DNA from 3 places in the Duganella zoogloeoides genome. Region 3 is predicted to be linked to each of the others. Evidence: riboswitches for the same ligand, from Rfam matches in the RefSeq annotation. Region 3 holds a riboswitch; each other region holds the start of a gene.

Region 1 (7,867 bases), 2.6 Mb from region 3:
TTCACGCGGCCGCCGGCCCACGCATAGTTGCCCGGGTTGTTCAGATCGAGGCTGGAGGTGATGTTCGGGATGCCGCCGCCGTTGTTGTCATAGGTGACCGTGTTGCCGCTGTTGGCAGGCGTGATCGGCATCACCGTCGGCGCTTCGTGGGTAAAGCGGCTGCGCGTGTAGTTCACTTGCGCGTCGAGTTTCAGCTTGGGCGTAATGGTCCATTCCATGCCGGGGTTGATGCCCAGCAGGTCCACCTTGTCGCGGCGCGGGCCGTACTCGATGAAGTTGAGCGAGTTGGCAAAAGTGCCGCCGGTGACGGTGCAGCCGGCGCTGCAATCGCTGCGGTCCACGGTCATGTTGAGCGGGATGACGCCGTTGTTGCGCACGGCCCAGTTGTAGGCCACGCGCTGGGCCTTGTCGTCACGCTTGCTGTACATCGTGTCGACGTAGAAGTGCAGGTCGTCGGTCGGGCGGTATTCGCTGCTGAAAATCGCCGAGAGCTTGTCCTTGGTGCCGAAGTAGTCCATGGTGCGGCCCAGGCGCGGCAGGATGGCGTTGTCGATCTGCTCGATGGTAAGACCCGGATTGTGCTGCAGCAGGAAGGCTTGGTCGATCACCGTGCCCGGCACCAGCCCGTTGCCGGCGTTGGCCGGCACCACGGCCGGGATGTTCCAGTTGCCGCCGCCGGTGTTGTTGCGGGTGGGCGACGTGTTCTGGGTGGCGCTCAGGTTCGGGTTGGTCCAGCCCACCGATTCGAAACCGGTGGTGCGGATCTCCTGGCGCGACACCGAAATGCCGCCCAGGATGCCGAAGGTCTTGCCCCAGGTCTGGCTGGCCAGCAGCGAACCCCGGCCCCCGGTCTTGTCGGCGATCTGGTTGCGGGTGCCGGTCACGCTCATGGCCACGGTGCGGCCTTCCTTGTCGAACGGGCGCGCGCTGCGCAGGTTCACCACGCCGGCGGCGCCGCCTTCGAGCATGCTGGCCGATGGGCTCTTGCTCACCGTGAGCTTGGTGAACAGGTCGGTGGGCAGCAGATCGAGATCGACCTCGCGGTTGCTGTTCTGGCCATCGATCGGGCCGGACGACGCCACCGCGATCTGCGCATTGTTCAGCAGGATCTTGGTGAAGCTCGAACCGAGGCCGCGAATCTGGATGTTCATGCCTTCGCCGGTGACGTCGCGCGAGACGCCCACGCCGGGAATGCGGCTGAGGGACTCGGCGATATTCTTGTCCGGGAATTTGCCGAAGTCCTCGGCGTTGATCGAATCCTGGAAGCCTACCGCTTCCTTCTTGTCCTTGGCCGACGAGATCAGGCTGTTGCGGTAGCCGCTCACCTCCACCTTCTGGATCGTCGCTTCGTCCACCGGGGCGGTGGGTGCGGTGGGTTGCTGGGCATAGGCCTGGGCGATCAGGCCGGCCATCATGGTGAGTCCACAGGCCAGGCGGGCAGGCACGCGGCGGCCACCGCCGGTTGGGGTGAGGGTACTGGGCATTGCTGTCTCCTAATGGTTTTTTTGACTGCTTTTTTGTTATCTGCCGCAGCCCTGTATTTGTTATGGTACCGCGACCATTTGAGTGTAGAAGCGTTGCCAAGTTGTTGTCAACAGAAAGATTTCGCAAAATGTCATGCGCTACCATTTTGCTCGCGGCGTGGCTAATCGACAACGCCGGCTTCGGTGCGCCGGCGCTCGGCTACAATGCCGGCTACCATTCCTGCGGAGTTATCCATGTTGCGCATTACCCTGACCATCCTGCTTGCGTGCTTTGCCACTGGCGCCGCCGCCAGCGAAGCGGCTACCGGCACTTTCACTGCCAACAGGAGCTGCGAGGCCTACGCGTCGTTTGCCAAGCGCACCAATCCGGGTGCCGCGCAGGTGACGGCAGGCCAGGGCTACACGGTGCGCGAGATCAACAAGGCGGACTACGACTGGGTGCGGGTGGAAGTGCCGGGCGCCGAGCCGAAGCTGCGCTGGGTGCAGCGCGACTGCGGCGCGGCGGTGCTCGAACCGATGGAGGCGCGCTCCACCCGGCAGCCGCGCGGCAGCGATCCGGCGGCAGACGGCGGGTCGTGCAGCATCGCGAACCGCCAGGACAGCTACGTGCTGGCCGTGACCTGGCAGCCGGGCTTTTGCGAACACTTCCCGTTCAAGGGCACCAAGCCCGAATGCGACGCCATGAACGGCGGCAAGCTGGAAGCGAAGACGCTGAGCCTGCACGGCCTGTGGCCCAACAAGAAGGAGTGCGGCACGCGCTATGGCAGCTGCGAAGGCCCGCCATTCTCGCTGTCCAAGGACACCATTGCCAAGGTGGCGCCGTGGATGCCCAACTTCTATTACGAGCGCACCTTCGGGGCGTATGAATGGAACAAGCATGGCAAGTGCCAGGAACTGGGCCCGGACGACTACTTCATCAAGGCCGTATCGGCGGTGCGGGTGGTCAACGATTCGGAAGTGGGCAAAATCATCCTGGGCAGCACCGGCAAGAGCATCCGGGTGGACGACTTTTTCGCACGCGTGAAAGCGCGCCATGGCGAGAAGGTAGCCGCCAGTCTGACGCTGGTGTGCAGCCAGCGCAAGTACCTGCAGGAGATCCGGGTGTCGCTGCCGCTGGAATTCGGCACCGACCGCGACCTGGCGGCCATGGTGGGCAACGCCCAGCCGGCGCCGGCGCGGGTGCAGGGCTGTGCCGACGAGATCTACATCGAAGCGGCCGGACCAAATTAACTCTGCACGGCGAGCTTGCGTGCGGCCTTGCGCCGGTACATGGCGTCGTCGGCGTCGGCCACCAGTTCCGCGGCGGTGACCGGCTTGCGCGGCGTATTACCCGGCGCCTGCAGCATCGCCACGCCGATGCTGGCACCGGCCACCAGGTCGTGTCCTTCGATGCGGTGCGGCAGGCCCAGGCTGGTTTCCAGTTTTGCCACCACGAGCGCGGTATCGGCAGCGTCGCTGCCCACTAGTACCACGGCGAATTCGTCGCCGCCCAGGCGCGCCGCCAGGTCCGACTTGCGCAGTTCCGCGCCCAGGCGCGCAGCGGCGCCGGTGAGCAGCACGTCGCCGGCGCCGTGACCGTAGGTGTCGTTGATATGCTTGAAGCGGTCGAGGTCCAGGTAGAGCAGGGACAAGGGCGCGCCCGAGCGCGCGCACAATTCCACCTGCCGCTCCAGGAACTCGGAAAACATGGCGCGGTTGGCCAGGCCGGTGAGCGGATCGTGCGTGGCCTGGTGGCGCGCCAGCGCGTGCATGCGCGCCGCATCGACCAGCGCGTTGCCCACCTCGTTGGCCTCGCGCAGACCGTATCTGGCTGCGACCACCGGTTCGCCGCGCCCCAGCGCCATGGCCGGCGCCACCAGCGCGCCGATCGACTGCGTGATGCGGTTGCCGATGCGCCAGGCAGTGAGCAGGCTTGCCACCAGCATGACGACGGTCACCAGTACCAGCAGCCATAGCTTGCGATTGAGTTCCGCGTTCAGCACTTCGAGCGGAATGCCGATGCCTACCGTCCAGCCGGAAGCGCCCGCGCGTGTCATCACGGCCAGGATCGGTTTGCCATCGAGAGTGCTGGTTTCGATCGCGCCTTCGAAACCTTCGTGCATGCGCTTCATCACTTCGGGCAGCGCCTGGTGGCCGACAAAGCGCTGCATGTCCTGGCTGCGTGCGACCACGATGCCTTCGCGATCGAGAATGCTGGTGATCCAGTGCTGCGGATAGCTTTGCTGGGCCAGCAGGGCGTTGAAGCGCTCCACCGTGACGGAGGCGCTGAGCGCTCCCACGGTGTCCGGCCGGTCCGCCGGGTACCGCACCGGTATGCCGATCGACGCCACGTGGCGCTGCGAGACGGCGGCCACGAACAGGTTCGATATCGCCGTCGCCTCGTGCTGCTGGATGTGGCGCAGCGCCGGCCCCACCTTGGACGGCGGCAGTGCGGCGCCGTATGGCACAAAGGTGTTGAGCAGTTGCTGGCCGCCGGCATTTTCCAGCACGATGTTGAGCATGTTCTGGGCGGCCGCCAGGCCGCGCGCCTGCGCGTAGAATGCGGCCAGGTCGTTGCGCGCCAGGTCGGGCGAGGTGGCCAATGCGCGCAGCGCCGCCTCCACGGTGGCGAACTCCTTGTCCACGTCGGTCGCATTGGCGCGCGCGGTGGCCATGGCGCCGGTGATGAAGGCGGCGCGCGCCTGCGTGTAATCGTAAGCGATCAGCAGGATCGCCATCAGCGATGCCGGCACGATGCACGCCACCACGAGGTACAGCAGGCGGGATCGGATCGAGGGTGCGCGCATGGTTCTTCTGGTTCTGATGATAAAGGGCTGCCTGCGATGTTACAGCAGCAGGTAAAATTTGTGTCTCAATAGCAAGAAAATAAGTGAAGCTACGTAGCCGATCGGGCCGGTAGCGTTGTATCTGCGGGATTTTCGACTATCATGTCGGCTATCTTTTACGGAGCAACCATGCACCTCGTCAGCTGTACCGAAGAACGCCACGCGCAAGCTATCCTCGATATCTTCAACGACGCCATCGCCAATTCGACGGCGCTGTACGAATACCATCCGCGCACGCTGGACACCATGAACAAATGGTTCGCGGCCAAGCGCGCGGGCGGCTACCCGGTGATCGGTTATGAAGACGCGAGCGGCACGCTGCTCGGTTTTGCCAGCTATGGCGCCTTCCGTGGCTACCCGGCCAACAAGTACGCGGTCGAGCATTCGGTGTATGTGCGCGGCGACCAGCGCGGCAAGGGCCTGGGCCGCGCGCTGCTGGAGCAGGTGATCGCGGCAGCAGGGCAGGCCAACCTGCATACCATCGTTGGCGGCATCGACGCCGACAACCGCGCCAGCATCGCCCTGCACGAGCAACTCGGTTTCGTCCACGCCGGCACCGTGCGCCATGCGGCCTTCAAGTTCGGGCGCTGGCTGGACCTGGCGTTTTACCAGCTGATTTTGCCCACGCCCGCCGCACCGGTGGACGGCTGAACGCCTTGCAATTCCCCTGTGCCGCCCCTATACTTCGCCGGTAGTCAAGCTTCTGGTATGCGCGGACATCGGGTTAAATCCGGTTCCGCATATTTAAATGGGAAGCCGGTGCGCCCGACCAGGGCCATGCCGGCGCTGCCCCCGCAACGGTAGTCGAGGCCAAGGAAGTGCAACAGCCACTGTGCGCAAGCATGGGAAGGCGCACTGCCAGGAGCAATCCACTCGTCAGCCCGGAAACCAGCCAGTAGCCGTCAACACGTTTGTATTGCGGAGGGCGATACGGGTGAGTGCTGCGCCGCCCTGTTCATCCGTTCCGATGCATCCCCGGCCGCTTCCCCGCTATTCTTCCTCCGCGTACTTCCACGTATCCACGCACCCTGGAAGGAAGATCATGCCCGTCACCCCAGTCGTCTCCGGTCAAGCCGAAGTTTCGAACGAAGCTGAAAACGGCCTCGTCACCCTGCGCGAAAAAATGATCCCCGCGCTGTGCGCCGCCGGACTTGGCGCCGTGCTGCTGTTCGGCGCCGGTTTCGCGTCGATGGAAGCGCTGCACAATGCCGCCCACGACAGCCGCCACTCGGCGGGCTTCCCGTGCCACTAAGCCGCGCCAGCAATGGCGCCAGGGCGCCGGCCGGCATTTTCAACGGCATCGTGCGCACGGCTGCCGCCGCCGGCATCGTCGCCGGCTTGCTGCTGACCGGTGTGCAGCACCTGCAAGTGATTCCCATCATTCAGCAGGCCGAGGTCTTTGAAAAGGCGCAGGAGGCCGCTCCTGCATCTGAATCTGCTCCTGCCCCCGCCGAACATGCCCATGCCGCCGATGTGGCGCCGCACGCGCATGGCCACGATGGTCATGGTGCGACGGAAGAAGTCCATAGCCATGGCGGCTGGGAGCCGGAAGACGGTTTCGAGCGCACCGCCTACACGGCGCTGGCCGATGTCAGCATGGGTGTCGGCTACGCGCTGCTGCTGGCTGCCATGATCTGCCTGCGCGGCGGTGCGGTGACGTGGCGCAGCGGCATGCTGTGGGGCGCGGCCGCTTACGCCGTGTTCTTCATCGCGCCGTCGCTTGGCCTGCCGCCCGAATTGCCGGGCACCTTGGCCGCGCCGGTGTCGGCACGCCAGGCCTGGTGGATCTGCACCGCGTTCTCCACCGCCGTCGCGCTCGGCGTGCTGGTCTGGAGCCGCAACGTGTGGTTCAAGGTGGGCGCCGTGGCGCTGCTGTTCGTGCCGCACCTGGTGGGCGCGCCACAGCCGCCGGTGCACTCGATGGCCGCGCCGGCCGAACTGGTTGGCTCATTCATCATCGCCACCGCGCTGGCCAATGCCGTGTTCTGGCTGGCCCTCGGCGGGTTGACCGGCTATTTCTACAAAAAATTCGCCTGATAGCGTGCCGATTCCATGAGAACCCACCACCGCCACATCTTCATGTGCGTCGGTCCGCGCTGCGAGCCGAAAGAAGGCCGCGCACAGGCCGTGTTCGAACACATGGGCAAGGTGATCGACGACTATCCCGAGCTGGCCGTCAAGCGTACCCGCACCCATTGCATGGTGGCGTGCCGCTTCGAGGGGCCGGTGGTGGTCGTGTATCCGGAAGGCGTGTGGTACCAGCGCGTGAATGAAGCCAACGCCGAGCGCATCGTCCACGAACATCTGCTGGGCGGACGCGAAGTATCCGACCTGGTCTTCCACCGCCTGGGCGTGGGCGACACCTGCGAACCTGGACCGAAATGACCGAATCTTTAAATTTGCGCCGCAGTGAGTCTGATCTCGCGCTGCTCACTCACGCCTCCAACGACCTGACCGTGCTGCACCAGGCACAGGCTCAAATGCCCGAAGGCTTCGGCCCCGTGATGGGTGTGAACCTGCAGGCGCTCGGTGAAGAATCCACGCTGGCACAACTGCTCGACGGCGAACTGCGCGCAGCGCGCGTGATCGTGGTGCGGGTGCTGGGCCGCCTGGGCGGCGTACCCGGCTTTTCGGACCTGGTCGAGCATGCGCGGCGCCACGGCCGGCACCTGATCGTCGTCAGCGGTACCGGCGAGCCCGATCCCGAACTGGCCGCCGTATCTACCGTCCGTTCCGACGTGCTGGATATGACTTTGCAGTACTTCCGGGCCGGCGGCAGCGCCAACCTGGCGCACCTGCTGCGTTTCCTCTCCGACCATTTGCTGCTGACCGGCTTCGGTTTCGAGCCGGCGCTCGCGTTGCCCGATCATGGCATTTATCACCCGGACCTGGCGCCTGGCGCCGACCTGGCCGCGTGGCAGGCGCTGGCCGATCCGCAGCGCCCCAGCGTGGGCATCGTGTTCTACCGCGCCCACTGGATGAGCGGTAACACGCGTTTCATCGACGCGCTGCTGAACGCCCTCGAAGCGCGCGGCATGAATGTGCTGCCGGTGTTTACCGCGTCGCTGCGGGCCGGCGCCAGCGACGGTAACGGCAAGCTGCCCGACGCCTTGCGCTACTTCGGCAGCGTTGAAGGCGCTGTGACCCGCGCCCACGTCGATGTCCTGATCAACACCACGTCGTTCGCCATGGGCGAGATCACGCCGGGTGGCCCAACGCCGGCCGGCTGGTCGGTGGGCGTGCTGGAGCAACTCGATGTGCCGGTGCTGCAAGCGATCACCAGCGGCATGACCCTGCCGCAGTGGGAGCAGTCCGCGCGAGGCCTCAACCCGCTCGACGCGGCAATGAACGTGGTACTGCCGGAGTTCGACGGCCGCATCATCACGGTGCCGCTGTCGTTCAAGGCGCGCAGCGCCGGCATGCCGGGCGACGCGGTCGAATATGATCCGCTGCCCGACCGCGTGGCGCGCATCGCCGGCATCGCCTGGCGCGCGGCACGCCTCAAGCGCGTGCCCAACGCGGAGAAGCGCGTGGCCTTCATGTTTACCAATTCCAGCA
Region 2 (7,867 bases), 3.0 Mb from region 3:
CTGCCTGGGCTTCTCGGCCGACCTGGTGATGCAGTCGTTCTGCCACACCGCCGCCTATCCGAAAGTGGTGGACGTCAAGATGCACCGCGAACTGCCGACCTTTATCGAAAACCGTGGCGGCGTGGCCCTGCGTCCGGGCGACGGCGTGATCCACTCGTGGCTCAACCGCCTCCTGATGCCCGACACCGTCGGCACCGGCGGCGACTCGCACACCCGCTTCCCGATCGGTATCTCGTTCCCGGCCGGCTCGGGCCTGGTGGCGTTTGCCGCAGCGACCGGCGTGATGCCGCTCGATATGCCGGAATCGGTGCTGGTGCGCTTCAAGGGCACCATGCAGCCGGGCGTGACGCTGCGCGACCTGGTCAACGCGATTCCGCTGTACGCGATCCGCCAGGGCATGCTCACGGTGGACAAGAAGGGCAAGAAGAACATCTTCTCGGGCCGTATCCTGGAAATCGAAGGCCTGCCGCAGCTCAAAGTGGAACAGGCGTTCGAGCTGTCCGACGCGTCGGCCGAGCGCTCCGCTGCCGGCTGCACCGTACACCTCGATAAAGAGCCGATCATCGAGTACATGACCTCGAACATCACCTTGATGAAGTGGATGATCGCCAACGGCTACCTCGACCAGCGCACGCTGGAGCGCCGCATCAAGGCTATGCAAGCCTGGCTGGACAAGCCGGAACTGCTGGCGCCGGACGCCGACGCCGAATACGCTGCCGTCATCGAGATCGACCTGGCCGACATCCATGAGCCGATCGTGGCCTGCCCGAACGACCCCGACGACGTGAAGACGCTGTCGGACGTGGCCGGTGCCAAGATCGACGACGTGTTCGTCGGTTCGTGCATGACCAACATCGGCCACTTCCGCGCCGCCTCGAAAGTCCTGGAAGGCAAATCGGACATCCCGGTACGCCTGTGGATCGCGCCGCCGACCAAGATGGACCAGCAGGTGCTGACCACCGAAGGCCACTACGGCACCCTGGGCCGCACCGGCGCGCGCATGGAAATGCCGGGCTGCTCGCTGTGCATGGGTAACCAGGCGCAGATCCGCAAGGGCGCCACCGTGATGTCGACGTCGACGCGCAACTTCCCGAACCGCCTCGGTATCGAAACCAATGTGTACCTCGGTTCGGCCGAACTGGCCTCGGTGTGTTCGCTGCTGGGCCGCATCCCGACCCGCGAAGAGTACATGCTGCACACCGGCGTGCTCGACGCGAATTCGGCCGACATCTACCGCTACATGAACTTCGACAAGATCGAGGAATTCAGCGCGGTGGCCGATACGGTGAAGGTGGCTTAAGCCCCGGTTTCCGTATCAGCTAAAAGCCCCAACCCGCCTTCACTGGCTGGTTGGGGCTTTTTTATGGCTGGTTGCTAAAACCGCCATGCCAGTCCTGCCCGCAGCGTGCGCATCTCGCCCGGATGGGTATGAATATCTGCGACCGGCGCCGCCTCGCCCGGCAGTTGCGATTCGTAGTAGTAATCGATGTCGCTCACGCGCCGGTTCAGCAGGTTGAGTACCTCCACCGTCAGCTTCAGGTTGGCCGCCAGCTGGTAGCCGAGCTTCATGTTAACCAGCGTGGACGACGGCGAACGCACCGAGTCGTCCTCCACCAGCGCGCGCGGGCCGAAGTAGCGCAGCCGCATGCCGCCCGACCATGGACCCGCTTCGCCCGATACGCCGACGGATGCGGTGCGGCTGATCGAGCCGGGGATGAAGTCGCCGGCCGGATCGTGATCGCGGAAGCGCGCGTGCGACCAGGCCAGGTTGGCGTCGATGATCCAGTCCTTGGCCGGCGAGTAGAAATTGGTCAGCTCCACGCCGTGGCGGCGGCTGGGACGGCCCGCTTCGGTGGTACCGGCGTCGCCGATGAAGATCAGTTCCGAATCGAGGTCGAGCTGCCACGCGGCGAGGGTGGTTTGCAGGCCTGGTACCAGGCCCACCAGGCGCAGGCCCGCTTCCTTGCCGGTGGCCTTGACCAGCGGCGTGGCGCGTTCGATGGCGGCGCCGTCGGCGTCCACCGCCAGGCCGGTCCTGGGATCGACGGTGCCGGTGATGCCGCGCGCGTCGTTGCTGTGGAAGCCACGGCCCCAGTTCAGGTACACCTCGGCGTGTTTGCCCGGTGTGAAAATGGCGGTGAATTTCGGGCTGTTGATGCTGGCGTCGACCTTGCCCGAGTTGGCAGCGTTATCGCTGTCCACGTCAAAGCTGTAGCGGTCGGCGCGCACGCCGGCCACGGTGCGCAGCCATGGCGCCCACGTGGTGCTGTTGGACGCGTACAGCGCGCCGCTGCGCTCTTTTACTTCATCCTCGCGCACGGTGGACAGGCGGCGCTTTTGCTCGCTCAGGTACAGGCCCACCGGAGACAGGCGGTCCTGGCGCAGCTGCACGCCGATGGCGGTCTCCGACGCGAAAGGTCCCAGCTTGTGCTGCCAGGTGCGCTCGGCGTTCAGGCCCAGGATTTGCCGGCTCTCGGCCTGTTGGTACTGGTCGCCGTGTTCGGGGTCGTCCAGCACATATGTGAAATTGCTGTACAGGTCCAGGCGCGACTTGATGAAGTAGGCGCCGACATGGCCATGGCCGTCGGCGTACTGGCGGGTCCAGTCGCCCGACAGGCTGTAACGCGAGGTCTCGCCGCCGTCGCTGGGGTCGAGCGCGCCGTAGCGGCCGATCAGGCCGGCGTCCAGCGCACGCTGCGGCACCTGGTCGGTGGAGTTCCACGACGAGTGCATGCCCATGGCGGTCACGCGCACATCGTCGTCGCCGCGCGACCAGCTATATGACAGCACGCCGTTGGTGCGCTGGTAATCTTCGGGCGTATCCCACGGGCCGTCCTGGCCGGCGCGCTCGAGCGCGTAGAGCAGGGCGCCGCCGGCCAGCGGCGTGGAGTTGGCCACCAGTGCGCGGTGAAAACGGTGCTGGCCCGCTTCCACGCTCAGCAAGCCTTGATCGAGCTGTTTAACGTAGTCGAAAGCGGCGGCGCCGGCGGCGGAAAAATCGCCTTCCTCGGCATAATAAGTGCCCTTTTTGTACTGGATGGTGCTGATCAGTTCCGGGATCACGAAGTTCAGGTCCGAGTAGCCCTGGCCGTGGGCGTTGGTGGGCAGGTTGACCGGCATGCCCATCACAGTGGTGCGGAAGTCGGTGCCGTGATCGAGATTGAAGCCGCGCGCAAAATACTGGTTGGCCTTGCCGTCGCCGGCATGCTGGGTGACGATCAGGCCCGGCACCGCTTCGAGCAGTTCGCCGGTGCGCAGCAGCGGGCGATTTTCCAGCTGCTTGGCGGTGACCGTGCCCTGGTTGGCGGAATCGGCCACGCCGAGCGGGATCAGGCTGGCCGAGACTTCAATTTGCTGCACTGGCTGGACGGGCTGGTTGTCGTCGGCGATGGCATGGGCTAGCGCGGGCAGGGCGGCCAACAGCATAGCCGGCAGCAGCCGCAGTGGGTGGGGGATGCGTGGTGTGGTTTTCATTGGCTAGCGGGTGGTGACCGGATTGCGGTCTTTTCTTCGACCCATCCTCAGTGGGCCGAATAAAAAGAAGCAATGCAGCCAGGGCGGGCGATGCGAGCGCCCGGCGCGTTTTACCGCGCCGGCATGGCATGCTCCGCCAATACGACAGGTCCCGGCCGCTTGCTTCCATCCGTCCTGGCCGGTATCCGGGCTAACAGGACAAATCACCCCGCCTTCCCATGCCGAGGGTAACCTCGCTGCACAGTGGACTATTGAGCTGACCTGCCGGCGCATCGTGACAACGCGCTGGCGCCTGTTTTACCGTTGCGGGGACAGCACACGTTTACCGCCGGCCTCCCGACGCGTGTTTCCCGTTTAACTGCGGCCGATGACGACCGCGAGCACCAAAACTGCGCCATGATACCGGGTGCCGGTGCTCATGGCAATTTCAGCAAGTCGGTCAAACCATGCTATAAAGTCGTTAACACGTTAACACGTTAACGAAAATGGAATTTCATGGAATCCGTCATCATCGTCCTGCCCAACCGGCAAACCATCGCCGCCAGCGTGTGGACCAGCACCGCGCCTGTCGCCGTGGTGCTGATTCACCCCGGCACCGGCATCGCCCAGCGCTATTACGAGCCGTTCGCGCGCCACCTGGCCGCAGCCGGCTTTCACGTGGTGACCTACGACTATCGCGGCATCGGCCGTTCGCGCCCGGCCAGTCTGCGGGGCATGGACATCACCATGGCCGACTGGCTCGAGGATGACGTGGGCGCCGTCACGCGCTGGGCCGCCGCGCGGTTTGCTGAACTGCCGCTGCTGGCTGTGGGCCACAGCCTGGGCGGCCACGCGCTGGCCCTGAACAGCACGACAAACCTGCTGCACGGCGCGGTGCTGGTGGCCTCCCACGCGGGCGTGACGGCCACCGTGACCGGGCTGGCCGAGCGGTTGCGCATCGGGCTCGTGATGCGGGTGCTTACGCCTCTGCTCACCACCATTTACGGTTATATGCCCGCGCGCAAACTGGGACTGGGCGAGGATCTGCCCGCCGGCGTGATGCGCCAATGGAGCCGCTGGACTGCGCTGCCCCGCTATTTTTTCGACGACCCGGCAATGGATGCGCAGGCGCGCATGGCGCGCGTGCGCACTCCGCTGCTGGTGCTGGGCTTTGCGGACGATCCGTGGGCCAATCCGCATGCCATCGGCATGCTGGTGGCGCCGCTGGTCAATGCCAGCGTGGCGCGGCGCCAGATCGCGCCACGCGATGCCGGCCTGGCCGCCATCGGTCACATGGGGTTTTTCCGCCAGCGCGTCGGCGCGCTGCTGTGGCCACGGGTCGTGGACTGGCTGCGCGACAAGGCGACCGCGCCGAAGGAAGCGTCATGAGCGCGCAGCGCGCCAGGCCGCGCCTGGTGTTCCTGCTCAACCGCGCGCAGCGCGCCTTGCAGCGTTGGGTCGAGACACGGCCGCAGGCGTGGGACGGTGCCAGTTCGGCGCAGGCGGGCTTGCTGTTCTTCCTGGCCTCGCGCAACCAGGCCACGGTGGGCGAGATTGCGACCGCGCTGGCCGTGGCGCCGGCGGCAGTGACCAACCTGTCCAAGCGCATGGAAGCGGCTTTGCTGGTGGAGCGCGTGAGCGATGCGCGCGATGGCCGGCTCACGCGCCTGCAACTGACTGCCGCCGGCGCGCAAGCCAGCGTGCAGGCCGGCGCCGTGCTCAAGGAACTCAATGTGCGGCTGGCGGACGGCTTCTCCGCAGCCGAACTGGACACCGTGGCCCGCTGGCTGGCTCACGTTGCGCAGCTCGAGGCATCAGGCGAAGTTTGATGCCTGCTCGAATTCGCCGGCGATGAAGTCGATGAATGCGCGCACCTTGGCCGGCTGGTTCTGGCGGCTGAGGTAATACAGGTACAGGTCGGCGTCGGGCAGGGTGTAGTCGCGCATTACCTGCCGCAGGCGCCCGCTGGCCAGGTACCTGGCGGCATCCCACTCGGAGCGCTGAACGATGCCGTGGCCGGCCAGCGCCCACAGCATGACGATGTCGCCGTCGTTGCTGGAGACGGCGCCGCGCACCTTCACCAGTTCTTCCACCTTGCCCTTTTGCAGGCGCCAGGTGCCGTACACGTCGTCGTTCTGGCGATGCAGGATGCAGCGGTGGCGGTGCAGTTCGGCCGGCGTGTGCGGCTCGCCCGCTTTTTTGATGTAGCCGGGCGACGCGCATAGAAAGCGCCGGTTGGCCATCAGCTTGCGGGCGGTGAGGCGCGTGTCGGGCAGCTCGCCGAAGCGGATCGCCAGGTCGTACGCTTCTTCCACCAGGCTGATGGGACGGTCGGTCAGGTGCAGCTCCACTTCCACTTCCGGGTAGGCATGGGCAAAGCGCGAGACGATGGGCGCGATGCGCGTGCGGCCGAAGCCCGGCGTGGCGTTTACCCGCAGCAGACCCTTGGGCGCGGCGCGCCCGCTGGCGACCGACTCCTCCATCTCGCGGATCTGGTGCAGGATGTGCGAGGCCTGCGCCAGGTACGACTCACCCTCGTTGGTCAGGCTGATGCGGCGGGTGGTGCGGTTGACCAGGCGCACCCCGAGGCGCTGCTCCATCAGGCTCAAACGCTTGGTGACGGCAGGGGGCGTCACGCCCAGCTCGCGGGCGGTGGCGCTCATGCTGCCCAGCTTGGCCAGCAGCACGAAAAAGGTCAGGTCGGGGGCGGTGTCGGTTTTCATTTAAAGTGAATAAAGGTTTCAATTCAGGTGAATTTTACCAGTGTAAGTCAAGAGTAGACTGATCGCACTTTGACAGGAGAACCGCATGAAAATCGTAGAAATCCGCGAAAAAACCGTTCCGATCAGCTCCCCGATCCGCAACGCCTACATCGACTTCAGCAAGATGACCCTGAGCCTGGTGGCCGTGGTGACCGACGTCATCCGCGACGGCAAGCCGGTGATCGGCTACGGTTTCAATTCCAACGGCCGCTACGGCCAGGGCACCCTGATGCGCGAACGCTTCATTCCGCGCATCCTGGAAGCCGACCCGGCCAGCCTGGTGGACGATGCCGGCACCAATCTCGATCCCCATAAAATCTGGAACTGCATGTTCACCAACGAAAAGCCGGGCGGCCACGGCGAGCGCTCGGTGGCGATCGGCACCATCGACATGGCGGTGTGGGATGCGGTGGCCAAGATCGAAGGCAAGCCGCTGTTCCAGCTGCTGGCCGACCGCTACGGCAACGGCCAGGCTGACCGCAAGATTTTCGTGTATGCGGCCGGCGGCTATTACTACCCGGGCCAGGATCACGGCAAGCTCAAGGACGAGATGCGCAGCTACATTGACCGCGGCTACACGGTGGTGAAAAAGAAAATCGGCGGCGCCGATCTCGACGAAGACCTGCGCCGCATCGACTCGGTGCTGAGCGTGCTGCAGGACGGCCAGAAACTGGCGGTGGACGCCAACGGCCGCTTCGACCTCGACACGGCGGTGAAGTACGCCAAGGCGCTGTCGCAGTACGACCTGTTCTGGTACGAAGAGCCAGGCGATCCGCTCGACTTCGAACTGCAGGCCACGCTGCGCAATTACTACAAGAACCCGATGGCCACCGGCGAAGACCTGTTTTCGATGCAGGATGCGCGCAACCTGATCCGCTATGGCGGCATGCGCGCCGACCGCGACTGGCTGCAATTCGACTGCGCGCTCAGTTACGGCCTGGTCGAGTACCTGCGCACGCTCGACATGCTGCGCGAACACGGCTGGTCGCCCAAGCGCTGCATCCCGCACGGCGGCCACCAGATGTCGCTCAACATCGCGGCCGGCCTGGGGCTGGGCGGCAACGAGTCGTATCCCGACCTGTTCCAGCCCTATGGCGGCTTCCCCGACGGCGTGACCGTCGATAACGGCCACATCGTGCTGCCGGAATTGCCCGGCATCGGTTTCGAGGGCAAGGCCGACCTGTATCGCGAAATGGTCAAATTGGCGGTATGACCGATGGCTACACTGGACGGAAGGCGCCGCCCGGCGTCCTCTACCCGTGGAGGAATCATGGCTACCGAATTCGATCCGTTCTGGCTGTTCAAGCTGCCGCTGTCGGGCGACGTTATGCAGCGCATCAGTTTGCCGTGGTTTTCTCCCACCTTCAATTTCGCCGGCGATGCCGGGATCGAGAAGCGGGTGGTGTCGGAGGTGGCCAGTTATGGCAAGCAGATAGGCTGGCTCAACGAGCTGGTCATCAAGCTGGCGGAACAGCAGGCGGTCGATGCCGATGTACTCAAGAAGGTGAAAAAGGCGGTAGAGGACATCAACGAAATCAAGAAGACCCAAGCAAACACCGTGCTGCACACGGCGGTCGATGCTCTCAAGCAGCTCGAAGCCAGCGAACCCCAGTTGTACAAGGAGCTGATCAAACGGTGCGCCGATGACGCCG
Region 3 (7,867 bases):
GTTGCGTTTGTTGATACATACAATCATTACCCATCGCATTACGTTTTAGCGTAACACGACACATAAAAATCTACTTACTTCTTCCAGATTGTTAAAGAACATACAGCACTTGGTCTCTAAAAGACCAAACCTAAATCGCTTTGATTTACGTTTGAACTCTTGGTGGAGGATGACGGGATCGAACCGACGACCCCCTGCTTGCAAAGCAGGTGCTCTCCCAGCTGAGCTAATCCCCCATGGGTAAGACTGGTAGGGCTGGTTGGACTCGAACCAACGACCCCCGCGTTATCAACACGGTGCTCTAACCAGCTGAGCTACAGCCCCAAATGCTGTTCTTCTAATTGACAGTCGATAAGTGTGAACGCTTGATGAGGAGTCATTACTGACCAGTGCTACTCTAGAAAGGAGGTGATCCAGCCGCACCTTCCGATACGGCTACCTTGTTACGACTTCACCCCAGTCACGAATCCTACCGTGGTAAGCGCCCTCCTTGCGGTTAAGCTACCTACTTCTGGTAAAACCCGCTCCCATGGTGTGACGGGCGGTGTGTACAAGACCCGGGAACGTATTCACCGCGACATGCTGATCCGCGATTACTAGCGATTCCAACTTCATGCAGTCGAGTTGCAGACTACAATCCGGACTACGATACACTTTCTGGGATTAGCTCCCCCTCGCGGGTTGGCGGCCCTCTGTATGTACCATTGTATGACGTGTGAAGCCCTACCCATAAGGGCCATGAGGACTTGACGTCATCCCCACCTTCCTCCGGTTTGTCACCGGCAGTCTCATTAGAGTGCTCTTTCGTAGCAACTAATGACAAGGGTTGCGCTCGTTGCGGGACTTAACCCAACATCTCACGACACGAGCTGACGACAGCCATGCAGCACCTGTGTGCAGATTCTCTTTCGAGCACTCCTCAATCTCTCGAGGATTTCTGCCATGTCAAGGGTAGGTAAGGTTTTTCGCGTTGCATCGAATTAATCCACATCATCCACCGCTTGTGCGGGTCCCCGTCAATTCCTTTGAGTTTTAATCTTGCGACCGTACTCCCCAGGCGGTCTACTTCACGCGTTAGCTGCGTTACCAAGTTAATTAAAACCCGACAACTAGTAGACATCGTTTAGGGCGTGGACTACCAGGGTATCTAATCCTGTTTGCTCCCCACGCTTTCGTGCATGAGCGTCAGTTTTGACCCAGGGGGCTGCCTTCGCCATCGGTGTTCCTCCACATATCTACGCATTTCACTGCTACACGTGGAATTCTACCCCCCTCTGCCAAACTCTAGCCTTGCAGTCACCATCGCCATTCCCAGGTTGAGCCCGGGGATTTCACGACAGTCTTACAAAACCGCCTGCGCACGCTTTACGCCCAGTAATTCCGATTAACGCTTGCACCCTACGTATTACCGCGGCTGCTGGCACGTAGTTAGCCGGTGCTTATTCTTCAGGTACCGTCATTAGATCTCTGTATTAGAAAAACCCGTTTCTTCCCTGACAAAAGAGCTTTACAACCCGAAGGCCTTCTTCACTCACGCGGCATTGCTGGATCAGGCTTGCGCCCATTGTCCAAAATTCCCCACTGCTGCCTCCCGTAGGAGTCTGGACCGTGTCTCAGTTCCAGTGTGGCTGGTCGTCCTCTCAGACCAGCTACTGATCGATGCCTTGGTAGGCTTTTACCCTACCAACTAGCTAATCAGATATCGGCCGCTCCAGGAGCATGAGGTCTTGCGATCCCCCACTTTCATCCTTAGATCGTATGCGGTATTAGCGTAACTTTCGCTACGTTATCCCCCACTCCAGGGTACGTTCCGATATATTACTCACCCGTTCGCCACTCGCCGCCAGGTTGCCCCGCGCTGCCGTTCGACTTGCATGTGTAAGGCATGCCGCCAGCGTTCAATCTGAGCCAGGATCAAACTCTTCAGTTTAATCTCTGTTTATTTGACACTTTCGTGTCACCCTTATTGCTAAGGGGTCGCTCACTCAAAATACTGACAGGCCACTATTTTCATAGCGCCTATTTCATTACTTCTTGTGAACATTTGATAATTTAAGTATCACGCTGCAAGCAGCGTGTGCACTGTCATCAAACGTCCACACTTATCGACTGTTAATTTTTAAAGAACTTATTCGGTACTGCTTGCCAACAAAGCGTTTTGTCTGTCAGCGAAGAAGCGAGATTATGAAGTGTTTCTTTTATCTCGTCAACTTTCTTTTTTCTCGTTTCACTCTGTGTTTGACACAGTGTTCTGCGAGGGACAGAACTATATCGCAGAGTATCCGGGCTGGCAAGGGGGTGGCCGTTATTCTCTGTGATATCGTAGCAACGGTCCTCTCTTCCTTATATAAACAAGAATATGTTCATTCCTGCTATTTCCCCTACCGCCGATGATGCCCTGTCGGACCTGCTCGATCAGGCCATTAATAACAAGACCAAGCCGTTGGGAAGCCTGGGCGTGCTGGAATCGCTGGCGAAACAGCTGGGACTGATCCAGAACACGCGCGACATCGCCGTGCGCTCACCCGCCATCCTGGTGTTCGCAGCGGACCATGGCGTGGTGACGGAGGGCATTTCCGCCTATCCGCAGGACGTGACGTGGCAAATGGTGGAGAACTTCCTGGCCGGCGGCGCGGCCATCAATGTGTTCGCCGAACAAAACAACTGCCCGTTGCAAGTGATCGACGCCGGCGTCAACCACGCCTTCGGTCCGCGTGACGGTTTGGTCGACCGCAAGCTGGCCAATGGCACCCACAATTTTGCCCAGGAGCCGGCCATGAGCCGCGCCACCTGCCACGCCGCGCTGGCCGCCGGCATGGCGCTGGCCGCTGAACTGGAAGGCAATGTGGTCGGCTTCGGTGAAATGGGTATCGGTAATACCACGGCAGCGGCGGCCCTGATGCACAAACTCACCGGCATCCCGGTTGCTCAATGCGTGGGCGCCGGCACCGGCCTGTCGCCCACAGGAGTACTGCACAAGCAGCGCGTGATCGAGGCGGCAGTGGCCCGCCATGCCTCGGTCAATGAGCCGCTCGACGTGCTGGCCACGTTCGGCGGCCTGGAAATCGCCATGATGGCTGGCGCCATGCTCAAGGCGGCAGCACTGCGCAAGGTGCTGCTGATCGACGGCTTCATCGTCACCAGTGCGCTGCTGGTGGCCGCACGGCTGCAACCGGCCATCCTCGACTACTGCGTGTTCGCCCACTGCTCCGACGAACAAGGCCACCGCCAAATGCTGGCGGCGCTCGATGCCAAGCCGCTGTTGTCGCTGGGCCTGCGCCTGGGCGAAGGCACCGGCTGCGCGCTGGCGCTGCCGCTGCTGCATGCAGCCGTCAATTTCCTCAATCGCATGGCCACGTTCGAATCGGCGCAAGTCAGCGCCAAGGCGGATTAACCCATGCACCAGCTCCGCCTGTTCTTCACCGCCTTGCAGTTCTTTACCCGGCTGCCGATCCCGCGCTGGGTGGGATTCGATCCGGCGTGGCTGAACCAGGCTTCGCGCTACTTTCCGCTCGTCGGCGTGGTGGTGGCCCTGATCACAGGTGTCGTCTACACGATCGCCTTTAAGCTTTTCCCGCCGGCGATTGCCGCCATTTTATCCACGGCAGCCGGCATCTATGTCACCGGCGCGTTTCATGAAGACGGCTTTGCCGATACCTGCGACGGTTTCGGTGGCGGCATGACCGGTGAACGCGTGCTCGAGATCATGAAGGATTCGCGCATCGGCGCCTACGGCGCGATCGGTATCTTCTGCCTGCTGCTGCTCAAGTGCGCGACCCTGACCATGCTGCCGCCGTATGGCGCAATTGCCGCTCTGCTGTTCGCGCACCCGATGTCGCGCCTGATGGCCACGGCGCTGATCTGGCGCCTCGACTACGCGCGCGCCGAGGGCAAGGCCAAGCCGCTGGCGCAGAAAATGGCGACGCCGGAATTTGCCATTGCCGCCGTAACCGCGCTGGCGCCGGCACTGCTGCTGATCTGGCTGAACTGGCTGTCGTGGACCATGCTGCTGTCCGGCGTGGCTTGCGCGCTGGTGGCCACCATCTGGCTGGCCCGCAAATTCGTGCGCCGCATCGGCGGCTACACGGGCGACTGCCTGGGCGCCGTGCAGCAGGTGACGGAAGTGATGTTCTACCTGTGCGTGCTGGCCGGCCTGCATACCAGCGGCCAGTTCTTTTAGCACCATGCGGCTGGTCCTGATCCGCCACCCGCAGCCAGACGTCGCGCCGGGCATGTGCTACGGCCGCACCGACCTGGCAGTGGCGCCCGGACACCTGGAGCAGGCCGTCGCCGCATTGCTGCCCCAGGTGCCGGCCGGACTGCCGCTGTTTTCCAGTCCTCTGCAACGCTGCGCGGCGCTGGCGATGCGCCTGACGCCTGCCCCCGTGTTCGATGCGCGGCTGATGGAAATGGATTTTGGCGACTGGGAGATGCAGCCGTGGGACAGCATTCCCCGCGCAGGCGTCGATGCATGGACCGCCGACCTGGCCAACTACCGCCCCGGCAATGGCGAGAGCGTGCTGCAGATGGCTGAACGCGTTGCCGCCTTCTATGCCGACCTGCCGCGCCATCTCGATGACAGCACAGACGGCGCAGCGATCGTGGTCTGCCACGCCGGCACCATGCGGTTGCTGGCCGCCTGTCACGCCGGCCTGGCGCCGCTGGCAATGGCGCTGCAAGCGGCCGGCGCGCCGCACCGTCTGCCATATGGCGAAGCGCTGATCCTGCCGCACCGCTCTGCCAGGTAAGCGCGCGGTCATGGCTCGATGGCTGGGGAGCCACTCTTGCCGACCATCCCCCCTATCCTGGTCGCCACGCCTTGCGCCAAGGGCTTTATCGGGCGCGCGAGGGACTACACGGCACAAAGCCGTATAATGCCCGGGTTTTGGTGCCCGCGCGTCCGTCCGGATGCGCAGTTAAACGGGAAACACGAAGCCCCCTCGACCGGGCCTGCGTGTGCTGCCCCCGCAACGGTCAACAAGCGTCGCCTATGGCGACAACCCAGTCCTGACAACCACTGTGCGCTGCATGGGAAGGTGGATTGGCCGCTTGTCAGCCCGGATACCGGCCAAACCTGGTGGAAGCACACGAGCCGGCGCACGCGCCGCCATGCGCTTCTGTTCAATCTGGCCTGCGGGATGCTGGCCGGTTGCCCTTTACAGAAACAGCAATCATGATCCTTCGCTTTACCCCGGCGCTGCCCTTGCCCGCCTTCGCTTTCGTCCTGGCCACCTGCCACGCTCACGCAGAACCTGCATCCACGGTACTGGTTACGGCCACCCGCACGCCGCAAGCGCTGGCCGACGTCATCAGCGACAGCACCATCATCGACGCCGAACAGATCGCCCGGACGGGCGCGGGCTCCATCATCGATCTGCTCAAGCGCCAGCGCGGCATCGAGGTCACGCGCAACGGCGGCGCAGGCAGCTCGTCGAACGTCTATATACGCGGCGCCAACAGCAACCAGAGCATCGTGCTGGTCGATGGCGTGCGCATCGGATCATCGACGACGGGCGCCGCCAACTGGAGCGCGATTCCGCTCACCGCCATCGACCGCATCGAAATCGTCTATGGCCCCTTGAGTTCCCTGTACGGCGCGGACGCCATCGGCGGCGTGATCCAGATCTTTACCAAAAAGGGCCAGGGCACGCCGGCCGTCACCGGTTTCGCCGGCTACGGCAGCGATAACACGCGCGAAGCCGATGCCACGGTGTCCGGCAGCACCGGCGGTGAGCACAGCTTCAGCTACGCCATCAGCGCCGGCAAGGAAAAGTCGGATGGCTTCTCCACCACCCGTCCCGGCCTGTCCTCGTACAATCCGGACGACGACGGCTACGACAAGGAAAACGTCTCCGGCCAATTCGGCTTGCAACTGGCCAAGGGCGTGGAAGCAGGCGCGCTGTTCCTGCATAGCCGCCTCGATGCGCAATACGATTCGGGCTTGTCCAGCTACGACACGCGTAGCGAGAACACCATCGACACCGCCAGCGTATTCGCCAGGGCGCAGCTGCTGCCATCGTGGCGCAGCCTGCTGCAGTATTCCGAAACCCGCGACAAGGGCGCCAACTACATTAACGCCACCGCTGCCGGCTACACCCGTATCGATACCGAACAAAGCTTCATCACCTGGCAAAACGACGTGACGATCGGCGGCGACACGCTGCAACTGCTGTACGAGCACCGCAAGGAAGAAGTGGACACCAACGGCGCGGCCGCCATGAACCGCGACCGCAACACCAATTCGTTCGCGGCGTCGTACAACGCCCGCCGTGGCGCGCACCTGCTCAGCGCCAGCGCACGGCGCGACAATTCGGTTTACGGTAACAAGAACACCGGCGCCATCGGCTATGGCTACCAGTTCACCCGGGCGCTGCGCGTCACCGCCAGCTATGGCAGCAGCTTCCGCGCGCCGACCTACAACGAGTTGTACTTCCCGAACTATGGCAACGCCGCCAACCGGCCGGAAAAAGGCCGCAACGCCGAAGTGGGCCTGCGCTACGACGACGGTGTCAACGCGATGAGCGCCGGCTACTACCGCAATCGGCTGACCGACATGCTGGTTAACACCAATCCGTGCCCGTTCGGTGGCGGCTACACCAGCGGCTGCGCCTACAACGTCAACCGCGCCACGCTGGAAGGCATCACCCTGTCGGCCGCGACGCGCGTGATGGGCGTCAACCTGGGCGCCAACGCCGACCTGCGAGAGCCGCAGGACGACACCACCGGCAAACGCCTGATCCGCCGCGCCAAGCGCCACGCCAACATCACCGCCGATTACGGCACCGGCGCCCTGAAAGCGGGCGTGGAAGTGGAGCTGTCGAGCGCCCGCTTCGAAAACGCCGCCAACACCGTCCGCCTGGGCGGCTACGGCCTGGTAAACCTGTACGCCATGTATGCCTTCACCCGTGACTGGTCCGCTCTGGTACGCTGGAATAACATCGGCGACAAACAATACGACCTGGCCCGCTACTACAATACCCCGGGCGCCAAAGTCTTTGCCGGCATCCGCTACGGCTACAAGTAATCCCCACTTCGGGGTCAGTGCCGACATTCGGACACGACCTCTGCTTTATCATTGCAGAGCCTGTGTCTAAATGTCGGCACTGACCCCGAATTTTAGGAAAGAGTAAATGGCTGATTTTTCTCGCAAGTTGCAGCAGCGCGCCGCCGTGGTGTTGGGCGGCCTGGCGCTGTTCGCGCTGGCGGGACTGGTGTTTTCGGGGATGACCGGGTCGGTTGAGGTGCCGCTTGCCGATATGCCGGCGGCGATAGCCAATCTGCTCCATGGCGAGAAGTCGACGCTGGCCGCCACCCTGCTCGACCTGCGCGTGCATCGTGCGCTCACCGCTTTCATTACCGGCGCGGCGTTGTCGCTGGCGGGCGTGATGATGCAGGCCTTGCTGCGCAACCCGCTGGCCGATCCTTATGTGCTGGGTATTTCTGCCGGCGCTTCGGTCGGCGCGCTGGCGGCATTGATGTTCATGTGCGCGGCGTGGATGGTCGATGCGGCGGCCTTCGGCGGCGCGGTGGCCGTCTCCATGCTGCTGTACCTGCTGGCACGGCGCGATTTGCGCGGCGGGTCCGCAGCCGATGGCGGCACCGCCCTGCTGCTGCTCACCGGCGTGATTTTGTCCTCGGCCTGCATGGCGCTGGTGACATTGATGCTGTCGATCGCACCCGACAGCCGCCTGCGCAGCATGGTGTTCTGGATGATCGGCGACATGGCCGGCGCGCCGCTGCGCTGGATGCCGTGCGTGGTGCTGGTGGCCGCGCTGCTGTTCGCAGTCAAAAATGCGCGCGCCATGAACGTGATGGCGCTGCACGCGGAAGCCGCCGCCACGCTGGGCATCCGCGTGGGCGCGCTGCG

The links. Region 3 has a riboswitch for cobalamin ahead of SR858_RS01825 (TonB-dependent receptor domain-containing protein). Riboswitches for the same ligand answer to the same signal wherever they lie in the genome.
Region 1: another riboswitch for cobalamin. It lies ahead of SR858_RS13255 (CbtB domain-containing protein); the one in region 3 lies ahead of SR858_RS01825 (TonB-dependent receptor domain-containing protein).
Region 2: another riboswitch for cobalamin. It lies ahead of SR858_RS16480 (TonB-dependent receptor); the one in region 3 lies ahead of SR858_RS01825 (TonB-dependent receptor domain-containing protein).

The regions. Positions count from the first base shown of each region.
Region 1 is NZ_CP140152.1:2,994,503-3,002,369, reverse strand. It holds gene SR858_RS13275 (TonB-dependent receptor) at 1-1,484, opposite strand, end outside; gene SR858_RS13270 (ribonuclease T2 family protein) at 1,719-2,714, shown strand; gene SR858_RS13265 (sensor domain-containing diguanylate cyclase) at 2,711-4,270, opposite strand; gene SR858_RS13260 (GNAT family N-acetyltransferase) at 4,439-4,960, shown strand; cobalamin riboswitch at 5,014-5,220, shown strand; gene SR858_RS13255 (CbtB domain-containing protein) at 5,352-5,561, shown strand; gene SR858_RS13250 (CbtA family protein) at 5,552-6,346, shown strand; gene SR858_RS13245 ((2Fe-2S) ferredoxin domain-containing protein) at 6,362-6,694, shown strand; gene SR858_RS13240 (cobaltochelatase subunit CobN) at 6,691-7,867, shown strand, end outside.
Region 2 is NZ_CP140152.1:3,756,226-3,764,092, reverse strand. It holds gene SR858_RS16485 (bifunctional aconitate hydratase 2/2-methylisocitrate dehydratase) at 1-1,300, shown strand, start outside; gene SR858_RS16480 (TonB-dependent receptor) at 1,375-3,474, opposite strand; cobalamin riboswitch at 3,634-3,877, opposite strand; gene SR858_RS16475 (alpha/beta hydrolase family protein) at 3,970-4,842, shown strand; gene SR858_RS16470 (MarR family winged helix-turn-helix transcriptional regulator) at 4,839-5,282, shown strand; gene SR858_RS16465 (LysR family transcriptional regulator) at 5,268-6,176, opposite strand; gene SR858_RS16460 (mandelate racemase/muconate lactonizing enzyme family protein) at 6,262-7,428, shown strand; gene SR858_RS16455 (hypothetical protein) at 7,486-7,867, shown strand, end outside; gene SR858_RS16450 (LysR family transcriptional regulator) at 7,844-7,867, opposite strand, start outside.
Region 3 is NZ_CP140152.1:397,922-405,788, reverse strand. It holds tRNA gene SR858_RS01855 (tRNA-Ala) at 161-236, opposite strand; tRNA gene SR858_RS01850 (tRNA-Ile) at 248-324, opposite strand; rRNA gene SR858_RS01845 (16S ribosomal RNA) at 402-1,930, opposite strand; gene cobT (nicotinate-nucleotide--dimethylbenzimidazole phosphoribosyltransferase) at 2,360-3,394, shown strand; gene SR858_RS01835 (adenosylcobinamide-GDP ribazoletransferase) at 3,398-4,180, shown strand; gene SR858_RS01830 (histidine phosphatase family protein) at 4,185-4,748, shown strand; cobalamin riboswitch at 4,870-5,087, shown strand; gene SR858_RS01825 (TonB-dependent receptor domain-containing protein) at 5,174-7,024, shown strand; gene SR858_RS01820 (FecCD family ABC transporter permease) at 7,131-7,867, shown strand, end outside.